Regions from separate parts of the Virgibacillus tibetensis genome, predicted to be linked through region 2. Evidence: a T-box and tRNA genes for the amino acid it is inferred to sense, from the RefSeq annotation. Region 2 holds a T-box; the other holds one or more tRNA genes.
The links. The T-box of region 2 lies ahead of ileS (isoleucine--tRNA ligase). A T-box ahead of a tRNA ligase gene usually reads a tRNA of that ligase, here a tRNA-Ile.

Region 1 (9,599 bases), 490 kb from region 2:
TTAAAAAAATTATTCATTACGCTGGGCGTAACCAACAATGGATTTCGAAATTATTAGTTGGTGGTACAGATAAACAGAAAATGGCAGAAAAACTAAAAGAACCTCCCCATATAATTGTTGGGACTCCGGGACGAATATTGGACTTGGTTAAGGATGGAGTAATATCCATATATTCTGCAACCTCTTTTGTTATTGATGAAGCAGATCTAATGCTTGACATGGGTTTTATTGAAGAAGTAGATCAACTGTTAGTACGTTCTAAGAAGGATATTCAGTTGCTTGTATTCTCCGCAACCATTCCACAGCGCCTGCAGCATTTTTTTAAAAAATATTTAAATAATGCTTTGCATGTAAAGGTGAATGATCATTTCTCTCCTGAAAAAATGGAGCATCGATTAATTGATTTGAGACATCGTAACGAAGCGGATGTAATTATGGATATTTCTAAAACAATTCAACCATATCTAGCCATCATTTTTACGAATGGAAAAGAAATAGCCAATAAATTAGCAGCTTCCCTCCAGGAAAAAGGACTGGATGCTGGATTGATTCATGGTGGATTGACTCCACGTGAACGTAAGCGTGCCCTGAAGGACATTCAAAGTCTTCGTTACCAATATGTCGTTGCTACCGATTTAGCTTCAAGAGGGATCGATATTAAGGGTGTGAGCCATGTAATTAACGCTCAGCTACCTAAAGAGGAAAATTTCTATATTCACCGAGTTGGTAGAACTGCAAGAGCTGGGTTAGAAGGAACGGCAATTAGTATTTATCATGAAAACGATGTGAAGTTAATTGAAAAACTGGAGCAAAAAGGATTAAAATTCACGTATGCTGATGTGAAAAATGGAGAATGGGTTGATGCTAAATCCTGGAATGAGCGCTCATTACGAACAAAGGTAACGACAGATATTGACAAAGAAGCATGGAAAAAAGTACGTAAAACGAATAAAGTAAAGCCAGGCTATAAGAAAAAAATGAAACAGCAGCAAACGTCAATAAAAAGACAACTGACGAAAAAGAATAATTATAAGAAATAGCTGTAATAATGTGGTAGAGCCACAGGCTAAATCGGGAGAGGTGCAAAAATTGGTTAAAATAGGATCACATGTATCAATGAGTGGGAAGAAAATGCTCTTAGGGTCAAGTGAGGAAGCAGCATCTTATGGGGCAAATACGTTTATGATCTATACTGGCGCTCCGCAAAATACTAGAAGAAAGCCTATTGAAGAACTAAATATAGAGGCAGGAAAAGAGAACATGGCAATGAACGGGATTACAGATATTGTCGTTCATGCACCTTATATAATCAATATAGGCAATTCATTAAAGCCTGAGACATTTGAATTAGGCGTCTCTTTTTTACGAAGTGAAATAGCTCGTACTGCCGCTCTGGGTTCCAGACAAATTGTTCTGCATCCAGGTGCACATGTTGGAGCAGGGGTTAAAGAGGGAATTAAAAAGATAATTGAAGGATTGAATGAAGTATTGGAAAAAGATGTTGATGTGCAGATTGCACTTGAAACGATGGCGGGCAAGGGAACAGAAATTGGCAGATCCTTTGATGAGATAGCAAGTATCTTTGATGGAGTTACACATAATGAAAAGTTATCTGTTTGTTTGGATACATGTCACATTCACGATGCAGGATACGATATCGTGAATGACTTTGATGACGTATTAAACCAGTTTGATAAGATTGTTGGGGTTGAGCGGCTAAAGGTGATTCATGTTAATGACAGTAAAAATGAAATCGGAGCTCATAAGGACCGTCATGAGAATATTGGATTCGGCCATATTGGTTTTAATGCATTGCAGAAAGTGGTTTATCATCCCCAGTTAGAAAGCTTACCGAAAATATTAGAAACACCTTATGTTGGAGAAGATAAAAAAAATAAAAAGCCCCCGTATAAGTTTGAAATTGAAATGTTGAAAAACGGTACTTTTATTCATGAATTAAAAGAAAAAATAGTCAATGTTTAACAAAGGATAACACTTGGAAACAGGTGTTATCCTTTGTTATAAACTTGACTATTTGGTGACAAATCATTTTTTACTCTTTTAATTAAATAAATGATCCAAACCATATGATTTAATTAATTTGTCAAATAACTTCTGTGCTTTTTTTGCAGTTTCAACATCTGTTATCTTCGCTAGCTCCTTCAACATTATTTTTCGCCCACCCGTATTGAAAGGATCAACACGGTTGTTTTTTAAATAAGTGGTTATTTGCTGTGCTTCTTCCTGTGTTAATTTAAAGCCATATTGTTTCCCATAGTGCAGAAGTTCCCCAGGTGTTAGCTGTTTTAACTTTTTAGTAATTAAATCCTTTATGAATGTAGACATAATCAAACTCCCTATAAATAATACTGATTTACTATATGCAGCTGTATAATTAATATCAACTTGTATTTCTTATTTATCAGGTACTACCAAAAATTAACATTATTATAAAGTTGATAACTCCATAAACTAACTCTGCACCTCAATTTAAGAAAGGGAGGTCTAGTTTATGGATGAATTTCAAAATTATAAAGACAACGGAGTGGAAACCCCGCCAAACCATGGGGAACACAGGAAGAATCAAGATTTTGTAGGCATAGAACCCGATAGTTCCAGAAATGAAGAATATGCAGCTGAATTAACTGCTGATGATTATGATGCAGAACTTACTGAAAATGACACGAACGCCAATACAGATACAGATGTAAACAGTACCTTTGGCTGGATTGGGATTGCTTTATCTGTCATATCATTTTTCATGATGCCAATTATTTTGGGTGGAGCAGGTATTATTCTCGGTTTCGTTTCTAGAAGACGCGGAGCAGATACTCTGGGAAATATTGCAATTGCAGCAGGTGCAATTTCCATATTAATTACACTCTTTGTTCTTCCATTCGTTTAAAAGTTGGGGCTGTTAATTCAGCCCCTTTTTTTATTTATTTGTATCTGTATATAGTGGAAAATAATAGTAATGGTGAGCTTGAAGGTTGTATGGATCGCTATTAGGGTTAATCATTTTAAAATCGGAAATCAGTTGGGATATATCCAGGGAATCCAATGTGTCTTCGTTTAATTCTTCGACTATGGAAAGCACAGTGTCTCCCGGTTGTACTTTAATATGAATAACGTTAAACTTTATTATAGCAGTTGGAGTAGAAGAATTCATGGCAGGAGGTAAACTAGTACCCTGTCTTAAATCTTTATAAACGCTGATAAGTAGTAATAAAATTAAAGCGTAGATAAAACATCTTTTTATGAAATACATATTTATTCTCCTTTATAATGAAACAATATATAATGAAAATACGTAAGTAATGGGGAAGGAGGTAGCGATTTGGATATTTTTTCATTAGAATGGATAGGCTTCGTAATAACGGGATTAGGTACATTGTTTTTAATTGGAGAAGTACTTGTTAATATGCGTGGATTTTTCGCTTTATTGGGGATAGGATTTATAACGGTATATTTTTCTGTCTATTTAGAAACAGGCTCCTTTATGATTATGCTTATTATTTATTTTGTTGGATTATTACTCATTATTATTGATGGGAAGCTTTTAAATGATGGCACTCTGGCCACACTTGGTGTAGCTAGTATGTTAGCTGCTGTTGCTCTGCCAGCTCCCAGTTTATTCGCAGGTATGTATGCGGTAGTTGGTGTATTGTTAGGAGGTGGAGCTTCTTTTTTCTTCTTAAAAGTTTTTAAAAGAAGAGAAATGTGGACTAAAATTACACTTAAGGATCAATTGACTTCAGAAGCTGGTTACAACTCAATGAACAAAACGTATGGGAAATTAGTTAATAAAGAAGGTGTAACACGAAGCGATCTGAGACCTGTTGGTACGATCCGTGTAGATAATACTGATTATAGTGCTATTTCTAATGGACAGTGGATTGCTAAAGATAGTCGTGTAAAGATAGTGCAGGTGGATGGTACAAAGATATTGGTGGAAAAAATTATAGAATAAACCATAAAAGGTAATTCTTGATCGTTTAATCAAACTGTCAAGGGTTATCTTTTTGTCTTTTAACATGACATATTTAGATTAAATTAGCTCCAGGTTGGGTAGTTACTAAGAAAGAGTAATTCCGGGGATTGTAAATTTAGTGTAAATTATTCTGCTAGGGACTTTACAAACGATTAATAATCATTTAATAATGGTAGAGGTATACGACAAGATTCAACATGACTGAAGGGATGGAAAAATTTTGGGTATTGATATACAAGCACTTCTTTTTGAATTTATTGGCGGCCTCGGTATTTTTCTTCTCGGAATCAAGTATATGGGGGATGGACTGCAAAAAACCGCAGGAGATCGTCTAAGAGGCATTCTGGATAAATTTACGAGTAATCCGTTTTTAGGTGTATTAGCAGGGATTATAGTCACCATCCTCCTTCAGACCAGTACAGGGACTACGGTATTAACTATCGGTTTAGTAAACGCTGGTTTTATGACACTTAGACAAGCAATCGGTGTTATCATGGGAGCTAATATTGGAACAACAGTTACCGCATTTATTATTGGAATAGATATAGGAGCTTATGCATTGCCTATTCTTGCGATTGGTTGCTTCCTATTATTTTTCTTTAAAAATGCTAAAGTAAATAATATTGGACAATCTATATTTGGCTTTGGTGCGCTATTCTTTGGTTTAGAGTTAATGGGTGGCGGTTTGAAGCCATTAAGTGGATTAGATGCATTTCAGGATCTAACACTTCAGATGAGCTCGAATCCAGTGCTAGGTGTAGTTATTGGTACAGTTCTTACCGTAATCGTACAAAGCTCCAGTGCTACGATCGGTATATTGCAAACCCTGTTTGGCGAAGGCTCATTGACTTTACAAGCAGCCCTGCCTGTATTATTTGGTGATAATATCGGCACAACTATAACAGCAATTCTGGCATCACTTGGTGCAAGCGTAGCTGCTAAAAGAGCTGCTATGACACATGTGGTGTTTAATATTGTGGGTACCGTGGTTGTTTTAATACTACTTGTACCTTTCACCCAGTATGTCTATTTTTTACAGGCTCAACTTAATTTAAATCCCGAAATGACCATTGCATTTGGTCATGGTAGCTTTAACATCGTTAATACAATTATTCAATTTCCATTTATTGGAGCGCTTGCCTGGTTAGTAACAAGAATTATTCCGGGTGAAGATGTAATTGTTGAATATAAACCAAAGCACTTAGACCCGATTTTCATCCAACAGTCATCAACTTTAGCGTTGGATCAAGCGAAAGCAGAAGTCATTCGTATGGGTGAATATGCATATAAGGGTTTAGAAGAAACAAACCTTTATTTAACTACACATCATCAAAAACATTCTGAAATGGCTATGCAGGTCGAAGGTGCCTTGAACAACCTTGATCGCAAAATTACCGATTATCTTATAGATATATCTGCTGGGTCATTATCCGAGCACGAAAGCGCTAAACACACAGCTTTGATGGACTCCGTACGTGATATTGAAAGAATTGGTGACCATTTTGAAAATATTATTGAACTAATTGATTATAAAATATCAAATAAGGTAAATTTAACGGAGCAAGCGCAAGAAGATCTTAATGATATGTTTGATCTAACTATCTTAACTGTCAAACAAGCTATAAAAGCACTTGATCTTATGGATAGAGAAGAGTCGCTTGCAGTAGTTCAAAAAGAAGATCAAATTGATAAAATGGAAAGGAACTTCCGTAAGAAACATATTATCCGCATGAATGAAGGCCAGTGCAGTGGGTCTGCTGGTATCGTGTTTGTAGATATTATAAGTAATTTAGAACGAATAGGAGATCATGCTGTAAATATAGCAGAAGAAGTTTTAGGTAAATAGGTAATAAAAAGAAGAAGGGGGGCTCCTTTCTTCTTTTTAATTTAGGAATATTTAAATGGATAGGACAGAACAATACTATTTTACTAACGGCAGGCTAATATACCAAAGGAATTATCGGCTGGTTAATTACTTTGGCAGATATTAAAAGTGTCTAACACCAAAAATCCTTGACTGGAAACATATAATTACTGTCATTTTGTGTCGGATAGTTTACATTCTCTTTTTATTAGACAATTTACGGAAATATTAAACTTTAATTTTTTGTAATATTTCTGTTGAAATCTATGAGTGGAGGTGCTATAGTATATATTGTTGTTTTAACAACTTATTTACATATTAGTGAAGTATTAATTAAAAAAGATATTGACATATCTTGTTGAACATGGTAAATTATATTGCGTTGCTGTTAATTTAGAAGTCATGAAATACTTATCAAATATTAAGTTCTATTATTCCACAGTAGCTCAGTGGTAGAGCTATCGGCTGTTAACCGATCGGTCGTAGGTTCGAGTCCTACCTGTGGAGCCAAAATGGCGGTGTAGCTCAGCTGGCTAGAGCGTACGGTTCATACCCGTGAGGTCGGGGGTTCGATCCCCTCCGCCGCTACCAATAAAATAAAACCACGGCGATCGTGGTGAAGTGGTTAACACACCGGATTGTGGTTCCGGCATGCGTGGGTTCGAAACCCATCGATCGCCCCATTAAATTTAATAGAAGGACCCTTAGCTCAGTTGGTTAGAGCTATCGGCTCATAACCGATCGGTCGCAGGTTCGAGTCCTGCAGGGTCCACCATTTAAAAACTCGGAGGAATACCCAAGTTTGGCTGAAGGGATCGGTCTTGAAAACCGACAGGGGTGTCAAAGCCCGCGGGGGTTCGAATCCCTCTTCCTCCTCCATACATATTCAATGAAACGAATGAGAGCTATACATCCATTACAACGTATAAATGCGATGAATTACAGGCTTACTAGAGAGTGAAATCTCATCAATTGATTTTAACAGTGTGTCCAAACAGCATTCTGGTTATATGGCTCGGTAGCTCAGTCGGTAGAGCAAGGGACTGAAAATCCCTGTGTCGGCGGTTCGATTCCGTCCCGAGCCACCATTTCATGACAAGCATTTTGCTTGTTTTTTTATTTTTAAATTTAAAGACATTTAACCTTTAAGAAGTATGTTAAATAACATATGCATATAATTTGCAAGTACTAGTGAGCTCTGATAATCTTGATTAAAAGGAAGAATATTCAATCCTTTTTAGTACTACTATTTATCAGAGGAGGAAGATTAATTATGGCAAAGTTTGAATTACCAGAACTACCTTACGCGTACGATGCTTTAGAACCTACAATTGATAAAGAAACAATGAACATTCATCATACGAAACATCATAATACGTACGTAACAAAGTTAAATGATGCACTAGAAGGACATCCAGACCTTCAATCTAAATCAATTGAAGAATTAGTAAGCAACCTGGATGCTGTACCTGAAGCAGTACGCACTGCAGTGCGTAATAATGGTGGCGGACATGCTAATCATAGTCTTTTCTGGAAGTTGTTGTCACCTAACGGTGGGGGAGAGCCATCTGGAGAAATAGCTGATAAAATAAATAATAAGTTTGGAAGCTTTGATAAGTTTAAAGAAGAATTTGAAAAGGCAGCCGCTACTCGTTTTGGTTCCGGTTGGGCTTGGTTAGTTTCTAATAAAGGTGAGTTGGAAATTACAAGTACACCTAATCAGGACTCTCCATTAACGGAAGGTAAGACACCTCTATTAGGCCTTGATGTATGGGAACATGCATATTACCTAAAATATCAAAACAAGCGTCCTGAGTACGCTGCAGCCTTTTGGAATGTAGTGAATTGGGATGAAGTAACCAGAAATTATAACGAAGCAAAATAAATGAATACAAAGATCCGAAAAACACGTGAGAAATTTCACGTGTTTTTTGCTTTTTTTAACATTGTCTTCAAAAAGGTTGGGACTGTACACCCTATACCAGAGAAACGTATTTCTGTAGCGGAATTATGACGCAGGAGCCTTTTATAATAATTAAATTCTCTTTCAAGTATAACTCATACTCAATTGATCAAACTATTAAGGAGATAAAAAGGAGTATGGGATATGCTTAAAAGTCTTCACTTTTTTCAAGAAAAACTGAATATAAATAGAGACTTACTATTTTTATTAGTAATAGGCGGTCTCTACTCATTAGGAATATTTCTTTCAAATACATTTGTTAACATTTATTTATGGAGGCAATCTGGAGACTACATAACAATTGCGATGTACAATTTAGCAATATATTTATTTCAACCTGCAACCTTTATTGTAGCAGGGAAACTTGCTAAGAAGGTAGACAGAGTGATTGTGCTGCGGCTGGGAGTCATATTTTTGTCTTTGTTTTTTTTGAGTGTACTTATTATAGGGGAGAAGGCGGCTACCTATAACTTTATTCTTGGAAGTTTGTTAGGGATAGGCTATGGTTTTTATTGGTTAGCTTTTAATGTATTGACATTTGAGATTACAGAACCTGAAACAAGAGATTTCTTTAATGGGTTTTTAGGTGTACTTCAATCTTTCGGTGGTATGATCGGACCGATAGTAGCAGGCACAGTAATAGCTAAAATGGATGCCTTCATAGGGTATACAACTATATTTACTATTTCGTTTATTTTATTTATATGTGCAGTAGCATGTAGCTTTTTATTAAAGCGTCGTCAGGCTGAAGGTAGTTTTCACTTTAAGCGGATTCTAAATGAAAGACTTCATAATAAAAATTGGAATAGAATACTATATGCTCATATATTTCAAGGTTTACGGGAGGGGATTTTCCTCTTTGTTATTGCAATATGGGTATTTCTCATAACCAAAAGCGAATTTGCTTTAGGTATGTTTAATTTATTTTTATCCGGTCTTTCATTTGTTTTTTATTTTATCGTTACTAAATTTATCAAACCATATTTGAGGAAAAAAGCCATTTTTACCGGGGCATTAATCCTAAGTTTATCAATATTTATAATTGTATTTAATATAAGTTATTTTCAACTTATTATTTATGCCATCGTTATAGGAATCGCTTATCCAATAATAAACGTACCATACGCTTCTATGACCTATGATGTTATTGGTAAAGCCTGGAAGGCTAAAGATCTGCGGGTAGAGTATATCGTGGTTCGGGAACTATTTGTTAACTTAGGCAGGGTTACTTCTATTATTATATTTTTGATAGCCGTATCATTATTTACGGCCGAGACAGTTATTCCAATTCTCCTTGTGGTTTTTGGAACAGGTCACTTGTTTGTTTACTTATTCATTAGAAATATTCATTTAGGCAGCCCTCCAAAAAAAGAAGTACTGATTAAAGAACAATTAACAGATGAAAAAAATCGATAATGTTCATTAAATATCCTAAAAAAAGTGGTATAATAAATGGGAAGTAATACGACTATCATGGGGGAAAAAAGATGAACAAAATGAAAAAGAAAGAGACGCAACTTCCCTTTCGATTGAATATATTGTTTTTTATTGTTTTTTTATTATTTTCTATCCTAATTATGCAATTAGGTGTAGTGCAAATATTAAATGGTGCAGATTTTCAAGAGGAAATTGATCGTACCATCAAGGATACCACTAAAATTCCTGTACCACGAGGTAAGATATACGACCGGAATCACCAGGTGGTTGTGGATAATAAGCCTAAGTATTCTATAACTTATACGCCAGCGAAAGGGATTCAGGCTGCTGATAAACTGGAAGTA
Region 2 (9,599 bases):
TAAAACATCACGTGCTATTTGAACAGATTCACTTAATGAGGGAATTCCCGGCAAATTTAATGCTTTACTTACTTCACCATCATGAACTACTCCACCGTAAACAATTGAGTTATCCTCACAATGTGCTACAATTGGCATCCCGCAAGCCGCTGCCCTTTTCATGGCTTGTAACATGAAGTCAGCTGTCTGAATACCAACCCCATCATCAGTAAAAGCAAAAACTCCTGTTTCTGCCAGTTTTTCTATGTTGTTCAGTTCTTCGCCTTTCAAACCTTTTGTAATAGCAGCATATGGCAAAACACGAACGACAGCATCTTGATCAATTTTATCGAAAAGATCCTTTACTGTTCCCGTATTATCAGGAACTGGATTCGTATTAGGCATAGAGCAAACAGTAGTAAATCCCCCTCGTGCCGCAGCTTTTGTACCAGATGCTATCGTCTCTTTATGTTCCCCGCCTGGCTCTCGCAAATGAATATGAACATCAATAAATCCTGGTAAAACTAAATTTCCTTCACAGTCGATCACTTGATCTACTTCTTCTGTAATTTTGGAACTTACTTGTTTAATCCTATTGTTTTCAATCAGTATTTCACATGCTATTAATTCGTTTGGTGAAACCAGCTTCTTGGCATTCTTCAATAACATTTTCATCTATAATCCCCCACTCCAATAATAGTTTCGCAATAATAGCCATTCTTACATAAACACCATTGTTCATCTGCTTAAAAATTCTTGATCTACTACATTCAACTAAATCCGTATCTATTTCAATTCCTCTGTTTACCGGTGCCGGGTGTAGAATAATTGCATGGTCTTTCATTACCTTCTCGCGTTCCTTAGTTAAGCCATAATGCTCAAGGTAATCCTCTTTTGCTGAATTACTGTCTTGTTGATGTCGTTCATGTTGTATACGTAGCAGCATGACAACATCGCATGTTTCTACAGCATCATCAATCGTCACATAAGGAAAATCAAAATCCTCATCCTCAAATCCCGGGGCTGAACTCAGATATACATTAGCACCAAGTCTATCCAAGGCAATAGCATTTGAATGTGCAACTCTGCTGTGTTTAATATCTCCTACAATAGCTACCTTCAAATTTTTAAATGTTCCGAATTCCTGATAAATCGTCAATAAATCCAACATACATTGTGTAGGATGTTCTTCCTTTCCTGCACCTGCATTAATAATGGGTACAGCGGCATTTTGATGAAGCTCCTCAAACCAAGTATCATCCGGATGGCGCACCACTAACATATTTGTGCCGATTGCTTCAAACGTCTTAGCAGTGTCATACAGTGACTCCCCTTTTTGAACACTTGAAGTTTCAGTATGAAAATCCAATACTTCCATTCCAAGCTTTCGTTGAGCAACAATAAAACTCATTTTTGTTCGTGTACTCGGCTCATAAAATAGATTTGCTACGAACAATTCTTGCTTAATATGAAATTTATTCTCCCGGTACTCTTCTGCAATTTCCAAAACAGAGAGGATCTCTTGCTCAGTCAGTTGCTTTACAGATATAAAATGTCTCATAGCTCCACCTCCGGTTACATGTTAGTTTCTTCTGAAAGATCTTTATCCTCGAAAAAAGCACCGTTCCCATAACCACTTTCCTTGCCTGGAAGAATTAGATTTAAAAGCACACCTATGATTGCTGACAGGGCCATTCCTGCAATTTGCATATCATCTGACAGTTGAATAAACGCTCCTCCAATTCCCACGACCAGGATAACGGATGAAATAATTAAATTACGTTTATCACTTAAGTCTATTTGATTATCAATCAGCATTCGTAAACCGTTCGATGCGATGATCCCGAATAACAGAATGGAGACACCACCCATTACTGCCGTAGGAATTGAGCCAATTACTGCTGTTATTATCCCCACAAATCCAAACAGTATTGCTAGAACTGCCGCTCCGCCGATAACGAAAACACTGAAAACCCTCGTAATGGAAAGGACCCCAATATTTTCTCCGTATGTTGTGTTTGGTGGACCACCTATGAATGATGCAATCATCGTTGCTACACCATCACCTAAAATGGAACGGTGCAAGCCTGGTTTCTTCAGGAAGTTACGCCCTACAACTTTTGATAAAACCATTTGATCTCCGATATGCTCTGCGATTGTTACTAAAGCAACCGGAACCATGATAGCAATAATTTGCAGATTAATTATTTCCATAGGGGCATAATGAACAAATGGAACTATGAAATCCGGCATTTGAAAAACTGCCATGAAAAATCCACCAATTGAGTCAGCTGAAATGATTTCATTCCATTCTGTAATAATCTCTGTTGTATCAACAATTCCTTGAAGTAAGGCGAATGTATACCCAGAAACAATTCCAATCAATATTGGTATTAGGCTGAAAAATCCTCTAAAGAAAATAGAAGCTATTATCGTTATCGACAATGTTACTAAAGCTACCATAAAATGCATGCTGCTATAAACCTGCTCGTCTACCCCTGGGATATACATAGCCATGTCAATTGCTGTAGAAGCCAGACCCAAACCGATTACGATAATAACAGGACCTACTACAATTGGAGGCAGAATCCTCATTAGCCAGCCTAAGCCTAATATTTTAATGAAAACTGCTACAAGCCCATATACAATACCAGCTAAAAATGCACCTACCATTGCGCCAGCGGGACCGGCCGACATGCTTGCGCCAATTATCGGTGCTATGAACGCAAAGCTAGATCCAAGATAAGCTGGGACATTCCCTTTTGTAATTAATAAATACGCTAATGTCCCCGCACCACTCGAGACTAATGCTACTGATGGAGATAAGCCTGTAAGGAATGGAACTAAAATAGTTGCCCCGAACATTGCAAATAAATGCTGTATACTGAGAAAAATCCATTGTTGAGTTTTAGGTATTTCGTTAACGTCCATTGCCATTTTCACTTTTGTCATTTCCATTCCTCCAATTTCCTCTAGTTAAGAGTATAAAAAAACCTCTTTGCGAAAGGTCGCAAAGAGGTACACGTGCAGTGAATTTCACACACGTTTTCTTAAGCAACCTTGTAAATCTCTCTGGATTTAGTTAAAGGTTAAATATGTTTATTTCTCATAAATCGAGACTTGGTCCAAATCGTCTGTCTCTGTTAATTGTACAACAACAATTTCTCTATCGGATGTTGGGATGTTTTTCCCAACATAGTCAGCACGTATAGGTAATTCACGGTGTCCTCTGTCCACCAGTACCCCAAGCTGAATTTGTGAAGGCCTACCACTATCCATCAACGCATCCATAGCAGCTCTTACTGTTCTTCCTGTATAGAGTACATCATCCAAAAGGATTACTTTTTTACCGGCAAGAACGACATCAATCTTTGTAGATTTTAATTGCGGCTCCTCATCGTGTGATACCTTCTTTAAATCATCACGATATAAGGTTATGTCCAATTCACCGATTGGAACTGTTATGTCTTCAATTTGTTTTATTTTTTCCTGAAGTCTTTTTGAAAGCGGGATTCCTCTTGTTTTAATACCAACTAAAACTAAGTTTTCTCCCCCCTTATTTTTTTCTAATATCTCATGAGCAATTCGCGTTAATGCCCTATTCATCGCAGGTTGATCGAGAACTTCTGTTTTTTTCTTCATCATTTCACCTCATGCTATAAAAAAATCCCTTTTCTCCGTAAGGAAAAAAGGGACTTGGATATACGTATAGCTACATATAAATCCAACCGGTACCTTGTTAGCCTCACGGGACTATCTTAAAGGGTCTTATTCATTTCATCTATTATTTCAAATAATACCTCTTTTGTCAATATAATTTTTCGATATATGCTAACAGCTCCTGGAAGGATGCTGGTGGACTAACCTCAAATTCCATCCATTCCTTCTTTACAGGATGTGTAAAACCAAGTGCTTTTGCATGCAAAGCTTGACCATTAGCTTCCAGCGTTTTTCTTGGTCCATATTTTGGATCTCCTACTATTGGATACTCAATATATCTCATATGCACTCGGATTTGGTGCGTTCTTCCTGTTTCCAACTGACATTCCACATGCGTATAATCTGGGTAGCTTTTTATTACACTGAAATGAGTTATTGCAGGTTTGCCGCCATCAACTACTCCCATCTTTTGACGATCTTTAGGGTCCCTACCAATAGGAGCATCAATCATGCCAGTTTCATGAGGTATTTCTCCATGAACTAGCGCTTCGTATTTACGTTTAATCTCTTTAGATGATAATTGCTGTGATAGGTGGACGTGTGCATAATCATTTTTTGCGACAACTAGTAATCCGCTTGTATCTTTATCAATTCGATGAACGATACCTGGGCGTTCCACACCATTTATTCCCGATAAGTCCTTACAGTGGTAAAGCAAAGCGTTTACTAGCGTGCCCCCCTGATGTCCAGCTGAAGGATGAACAACCATCCCCTTCGTTTTATTAATAACGAGTAAGTCACTATCTTCGTAAATGATTTCCAGAGGAATATTCTCAGCAACGACATTCAATGGCTGTACTTCTGGTAATGCCCAGCTTACAACATCCCCTAAATGGCATGTATAATTTGCTTTTACTACGTCATTATTAACGGTAACAAGTTCTTTTGTTATCCAAGATTGCACTTGAGAACGTGAGCAGTCTGGGTTAATCTGTGTCAGTAATTTATCAAGGCGCATTTTTTCTTGTTCTTCTGTTACTGTATGTTGAAATGAAGTCATTTTTTAGATTTCCCTTTCTTTGTTTCATCAATAATTGTAGCAATAATAATTAGAGTTACTCCGACTACCAACGCAGAATCAGCTATATTAAAGATTGGAAAGTTATAATTAAATATAATAAAATCGAAAAAATCTACAACTTCCTTTCGAAATACACGATCAATAAAGTTTCCAATTGCTCCACCTAATATTAAACTTAAGGCAATGCCTAAAGTTTTACTTTCTTTGGCATATTTTTGCATGTAAACGATGACTCCGATAACAACAATGACTGTTACAATATAGAAAAACAACATCTGCCCCTGTAGTATCCCCCATGCCGCTCCTTTATTTCGGTGTGAAGAGAGATAAAAAAAGTTCTCAATAATTGTTATTTTTTCCCCAAGGGCCATTGTTTTTACCACTGCCCATTTCGTAATCTGATCGATTACAATAACTGCAAGTGCCAGTAAATAGTACAAATACATGACGTTTCCCCCGATATAATTTCATTCATTTCTAATCATAGCAAATAACAATAATACAATAATTTCAATTTCACGTTACTGGTGGCCACCATATTGACCATATACCTTTTTTAGTCAAGGAAGAAAGAGATGCACTAAACGAAGTATCACTTTATATTATACTTTAAATCCTATTATTTCAATATATAAGACATAAAGAATATCCCTCTGCGTTAGAGGGATATTCTAATAACTTTAAGCTGAATAGTGCTCTGTTACTACATTTGCACAACGTGTACACAGATTAGGATGATCTTCATTTTCCCCAACAGTAGGTGAAGCTACCCAGCAACGTTCACACTTATCACCTGGATGCTTTTCCACTAAGACATCAATATAGCTGTATTCCTTAGCATTTGGTGCACTTTCTGACACAATAGCTTCAGATACAATTAAATATTGATGCAGCTGTTCCATGGAATGTAATACTTCTTTCGTTTGTTTGTCCTTTGGAATAATCGTAATTTTTGCTTCCAGTGATTTACCAATTATTTTTTCATTCCGAGCTTCTTCCAGGGCTTTTAATACATCATCACGAACTTTCATAAAATGATCCCATTGTTCTTGTGAGTTGCCAAACCCGGCAATTTCCCTCGGTTCAGGAATATCGGTTAACTGAACACTTTCTTCCTCGACACCCGGGATATATTCCCATACCTCATCTGTAGTGTGTGGAATTATCGGTGTCAACAACTTCACTAATGTTGTTAAAATTTCATAGTAACCTGTTTGAATGCTGCGACGACGCTTATTGTCTTTTCCTTCGATATATAAAACATCTTTCGCAAAATCCAAATAGAAGGAGCTTAAATCAATCGCACAGAAATTATGGACATGGTGGAATATTGGTGAAAACTCATAGTTGTCATAGTTTTCGCGAACAGTTTTCACCAGATTTTGTAACCGGTGAAGCAGGTACTTATCCACTTCTTCGAGCTCCGGTTCTGGAACACGGTCTGTTTTGGGGTCAAAATCTGCCAAGTTCGCTAGCATGAAACGAAAAGTATTACGAATTTTGCGATATGCTTCGGAGGTTTGCTTTAATATCTCATTTGAGATACGTACATCTGCTTGATAATCAACCGAAGAAACCCATAAACGTAATATATCTGAACCCAATTGTTTCTGTACTTTAGAAGGGACCATAACGTTCCCTAATGATTTACTCATTTTTCTGCCATTACCATCTAATACAAACCCATGGCTGATGATATTCTCATATGGCGCTTTACCAGTAACCGCTACAGAAGTAGACAACGATGAGTTGAACCATCCGCGGTATTGATCACTGCCTTCTAAATATATATCTGCTGGCCGTCTATGATCCTCCCGATTAACCAGAACTGCTTCGTGTGACGATCCAGAATCAAACCAGACATCCATAATGTCCGTTTCCTTAGTAAATTCTCCATTAGGACTGTGTTCAGATGTAAATCCTTCAGGCAACAAATCTTTTGCTTCTCTTTCAAACCAGATATTTGAACCATGTTCGTTAAATAAATTAGAGACATGCTCTATCGTTTCATCAGTAATGATCGGTGTGCTATCTTCGCCGTAAAACACAGGAATTGGAACACCCCATGTACGTTGGCGTGAAATACACCAATCCTCCCGATCACGAACCATGTTATGAAGTCGTGTTTCTCCCCATGATGGGTACCAGTTAATGCGCTTGATTTCATTCAAAATATCCTGACGAAAATCCTTTATTGACGCAAACCACTGGGAAGTTGCACGGAATATCGTCGGTTTCTTCGTTCTCCAGTCATGTGGGTACGAGTGTTTTATAAAGGATAGTTTCAATAGGGCGCCAACCTCATCCAGTTTTTCAGTAATTGGCTTATTTGCTTCATCATAGAATAAGCCTTCAAAACCAGGTGCTTCATTCGTAAAATAACCTCGATTGTCAACAGGTGACAGTGCATCGATGCCGTATTCTCTGGACACGAAGAAGTCATCTTCCCCGTGACCCGGTGCAGTATGGACACAACCAGTACCTGCTTCAATTGTCACATGGTCACCTAGCATAACCAGTGAGTCGCGATCATAAAAAGGATGCTTTGCTACGATTTTGTCGGCTTCCTTACCTTTAAAAGTTTTTACAACCTGTGGATTTTCCCACTCTAATTCAGTCGAAACAGACTCCAGCAATGCATGCGCAATCATGTATTTTTCACCATTTACTTGTATCACAGCATAAACCAATTCAGGATGTAAACTAATTCCTAAGTTTGAAGGTATTGTCCAAGGAGTTGTCGTCCAAATAATTATTTTCTCCCCACCGTCAAGCAGGTCTTTACCATCTGTTACTTCAAAAGAAACGTAAATGGAAGCAGAACGTTTGTCATGATATTCAATCTCAGCTTCCGCCAACGCTGATTCAGATGATGGAGACCAATATACAGGTTTTAAACCTTTGTAGATGTAGCCCTTTTTAGCCATCTCTCCAAACACGCGGATTTGTGCAGCTTCGTAATCCTTGGTCAATGTAATATATGGGTTATCCCAATCTCCACGGACACCTAATTGCTTAAATTGTGTACGTTGGCTGTCCACTTGTCCCATTGCGTATTCCGCACATTTTTTTCTGAATTCTGCAATACTCATTTCTTTTCGCTTAATTTTTTTGTTTTTTGTTAATGCTGTTTCGATCGGCAATCCATGTGTATCCCATCCTGGAATATATGGTGCATGATAACCTGTCATTGATTTATAACGGGTAATGAAATCTTTTAGAATTTTATTAAGGGCATGCCCAATATGCAAATCTCCATTTGCGTACGGTGGACCATCATGCAAAATAAACGAAGGTCTTCCTTTAGTTCTTTCTTGAACCTTTTCATATAAATTCGACTCATCCCATTTTTCTTGTCGCATAGGCTCTTTATTTGGCAAATTCCCTCTCATTGGAAATTCTGTTTTTGGCATTAATAATGTTTCTTTATAATCCATTACTGTTTCCTCCCTAATATGGTTAAAAATATTTAAAACGAATTAAACTTTCCCTAACCAATTCTGTACACTACTAAAGGGTTTTCCCTTTTTAAACAAAAAGAGCCCTCTGCATCCCAAAAGGGACGAGAAGACTCGCGGTACCACCCTTATAAATTCAAAATAACTTCATTTCAAATTCACTCGATATTCATAACGGAAATAAACCGTCCATTACTACTGAATTCATAATGGATACTCAAGAGTGATTTTCTAAAAGCATTCCTGTATCAGGCTCACACCTAACCCTGACTCGCTGTTCAGCAATAACTTTTATACTGTCTCTTTCATCGTATTTAGTTTCTTAAAACCTATGTGTATGAATTATATGTAATATTCCAGATATCGTCAAGATTATTACTTGTTTTCGACCAGATCGAGTTCTTCGCCCATTTCAGCATCAAACAATTCTTCCCAATCGTCTGTTCCTATCATATCCAGTTGAGCTTCAACAAGCATTCTAAGCCTTGTACGAAATACTTTAGCTTGTTTTTTTAATTCTTCTACGTCCATCGATATACGACGTGATTTGCTTAATGCTTCATTGATAATGCGGTCTGCATTCTTCTCAGCTTCTTTAATAATTAATTTCGATTCCTTTGTTGCGTTGCCCTTTAATTCTTCAGCAGTTTCTTGAGCAACGTAAATTGATTTGTTTAATGTTTCTTCAATATTTGTAAAATGTCCTAATTTTTCATTCAACTGATCAACTTTTTCTTTTAAATCTTTTTTATCCCGTATTGCCATTTCATAATCCTTAATAACCTGATCTAGAAATTCATTCACTTCATCTTCATCATACCCACGGAAACTTCTGTTAAACTCTTTATTATGAATATCTAGTGGTGTTAATGGCACATGGGCCACCTCCTTGAAATGTAGTATCATCTATAAAATAATCTAAATATAGTCCTTTAGGATTTTATTCGACAAAAATCATGTAAATCCTGCAAAAAATTAAGTTTATTTCAAAATAGCTGTTGTTATTCTGAGTTTATCCTTTTTTGTTCGACCATTAATTTTATCAAGTTTACTTCTTCCTCTACCACGCAGCGATAGTAAATCTCCTTCCTGGAGATTAAATTTACTATCTTCAACTACTTTATAATTCACTTTCACTTGAAGTTTCTTTATATAGTCAGCTGCCTCCTTCCGGGAGATGTTATATACTTCCTTAAGAACAGCATCTAATCGCAGGGAGGAAACAGTATGATCTGCAACTATCCAGTTAGTTTCTGCTTCTATTTTGGACGATAATGGTTTTTTGTCCAGCTGAATTGTCGCTTTTTTAATAGAAGTTAAATTAGCTTGTACATAAGCTGCAATTTCTTCTGCCATAATAATTTGAATTAAACCACCATCAACGACTATATCTCCAAGCTTTTTCCGTTTAATACCAAGAG

Region 1: it has a tRNA-Ile gene. The T-box ahead of ileS (isoleucine--tRNA ligase) is inferred to sense a tRNA for this amino acid. The anticodon was not compared.

What each region holds. Positions count from the first base shown of each region.
Region 1 is NZ_JARZFX010000001.1:336,508-346,106, forward strand. Features, by position in the region: gene QGM71_RS01840 (DEAD/DEAH box helicase) at 1-1,040, shown strand, start outside; gene QGM71_RS01845 (deoxyribonuclease IV) at 1,090-1,983, shown strand; gene QGM71_RS01850 (DUF2624 domain-containing protein) at 2,062-2,346, opposite strand; gene QGM71_RS01855 (hypothetical protein) at 2,513-2,905, shown strand; gene QGM71_RS01860 (hypothetical protein) at 2,936-3,268, opposite strand; gene QGM71_RS01865 (NfeD family protein) at 3,338-3,970, shown strand; gene QGM71_RS01870 (Na/Pi cotransporter family protein) at 4,212-5,837, shown strand; tRNA gene QGM71_RS01875 (tRNA-Asn) at 6,291-6,365, shown strand; tRNA gene QGM71_RS01880 (tRNA-Met) at 6,370-6,446, shown strand; tRNA gene QGM71_RS01885 (tRNA-His) at 6,463-6,538, shown strand; tRNA gene QGM71_RS01890 (tRNA-Ile) at 6,554-6,630, shown strand; tRNA gene QGM71_RS01895 (tRNA-Ser) at 6,642-6,734, shown strand; tRNA gene QGM71_RS01900 (tRNA-Phe) at 6,868-6,943, shown strand; gene QGM71_RS01905 (superoxide dismutase) at 7,129-7,740, shown strand; gene QGM71_RS01910 (MFS transporter) at 7,963-9,234, shown strand; gene QGM71_RS01915 (peptidoglycan D,D-transpeptidase FtsI family protein) at 9,306-9,599, shown strand, end outside.
Region 2 is NZ_JARZFX010000001.1:822,481-832,079, forward strand. Features, by position in the region: gene QGM71_RS04520 (dihydroorotase) at 1-654, opposite strand, end outside; gene QGM71_RS04525 (aspartate carbamoyltransferase catalytic subunit) at 593-1,540, opposite strand; gene QGM71_RS04530 (solute carrier family 23 protein) at 1,555-2,916, opposite strand; gene pyrR (bifunctional pyr operon transcriptional regulator/uracil phosphoribosyltransferase PyrR) at 3,079-3,621, opposite strand; gene QGM71_RS04540 (RluA family pseudouridine synthase) at 3,788-4,699, opposite strand; gene lspA (signal peptidase II) at 4,696-5,166, opposite strand; gene ileS (isoleucine--tRNA ligase) at 5,401-8,157, opposite strand; T-box leader at 8,276-8,496, opposite strand; gene QGM71_RS04555 (DivIVA domain-containing protein) at 8,554-9,054, opposite strand; gene QGM71_RS04560 (YlmH family RNA-binding protein) at 9,160-9,599, opposite strand, start outside.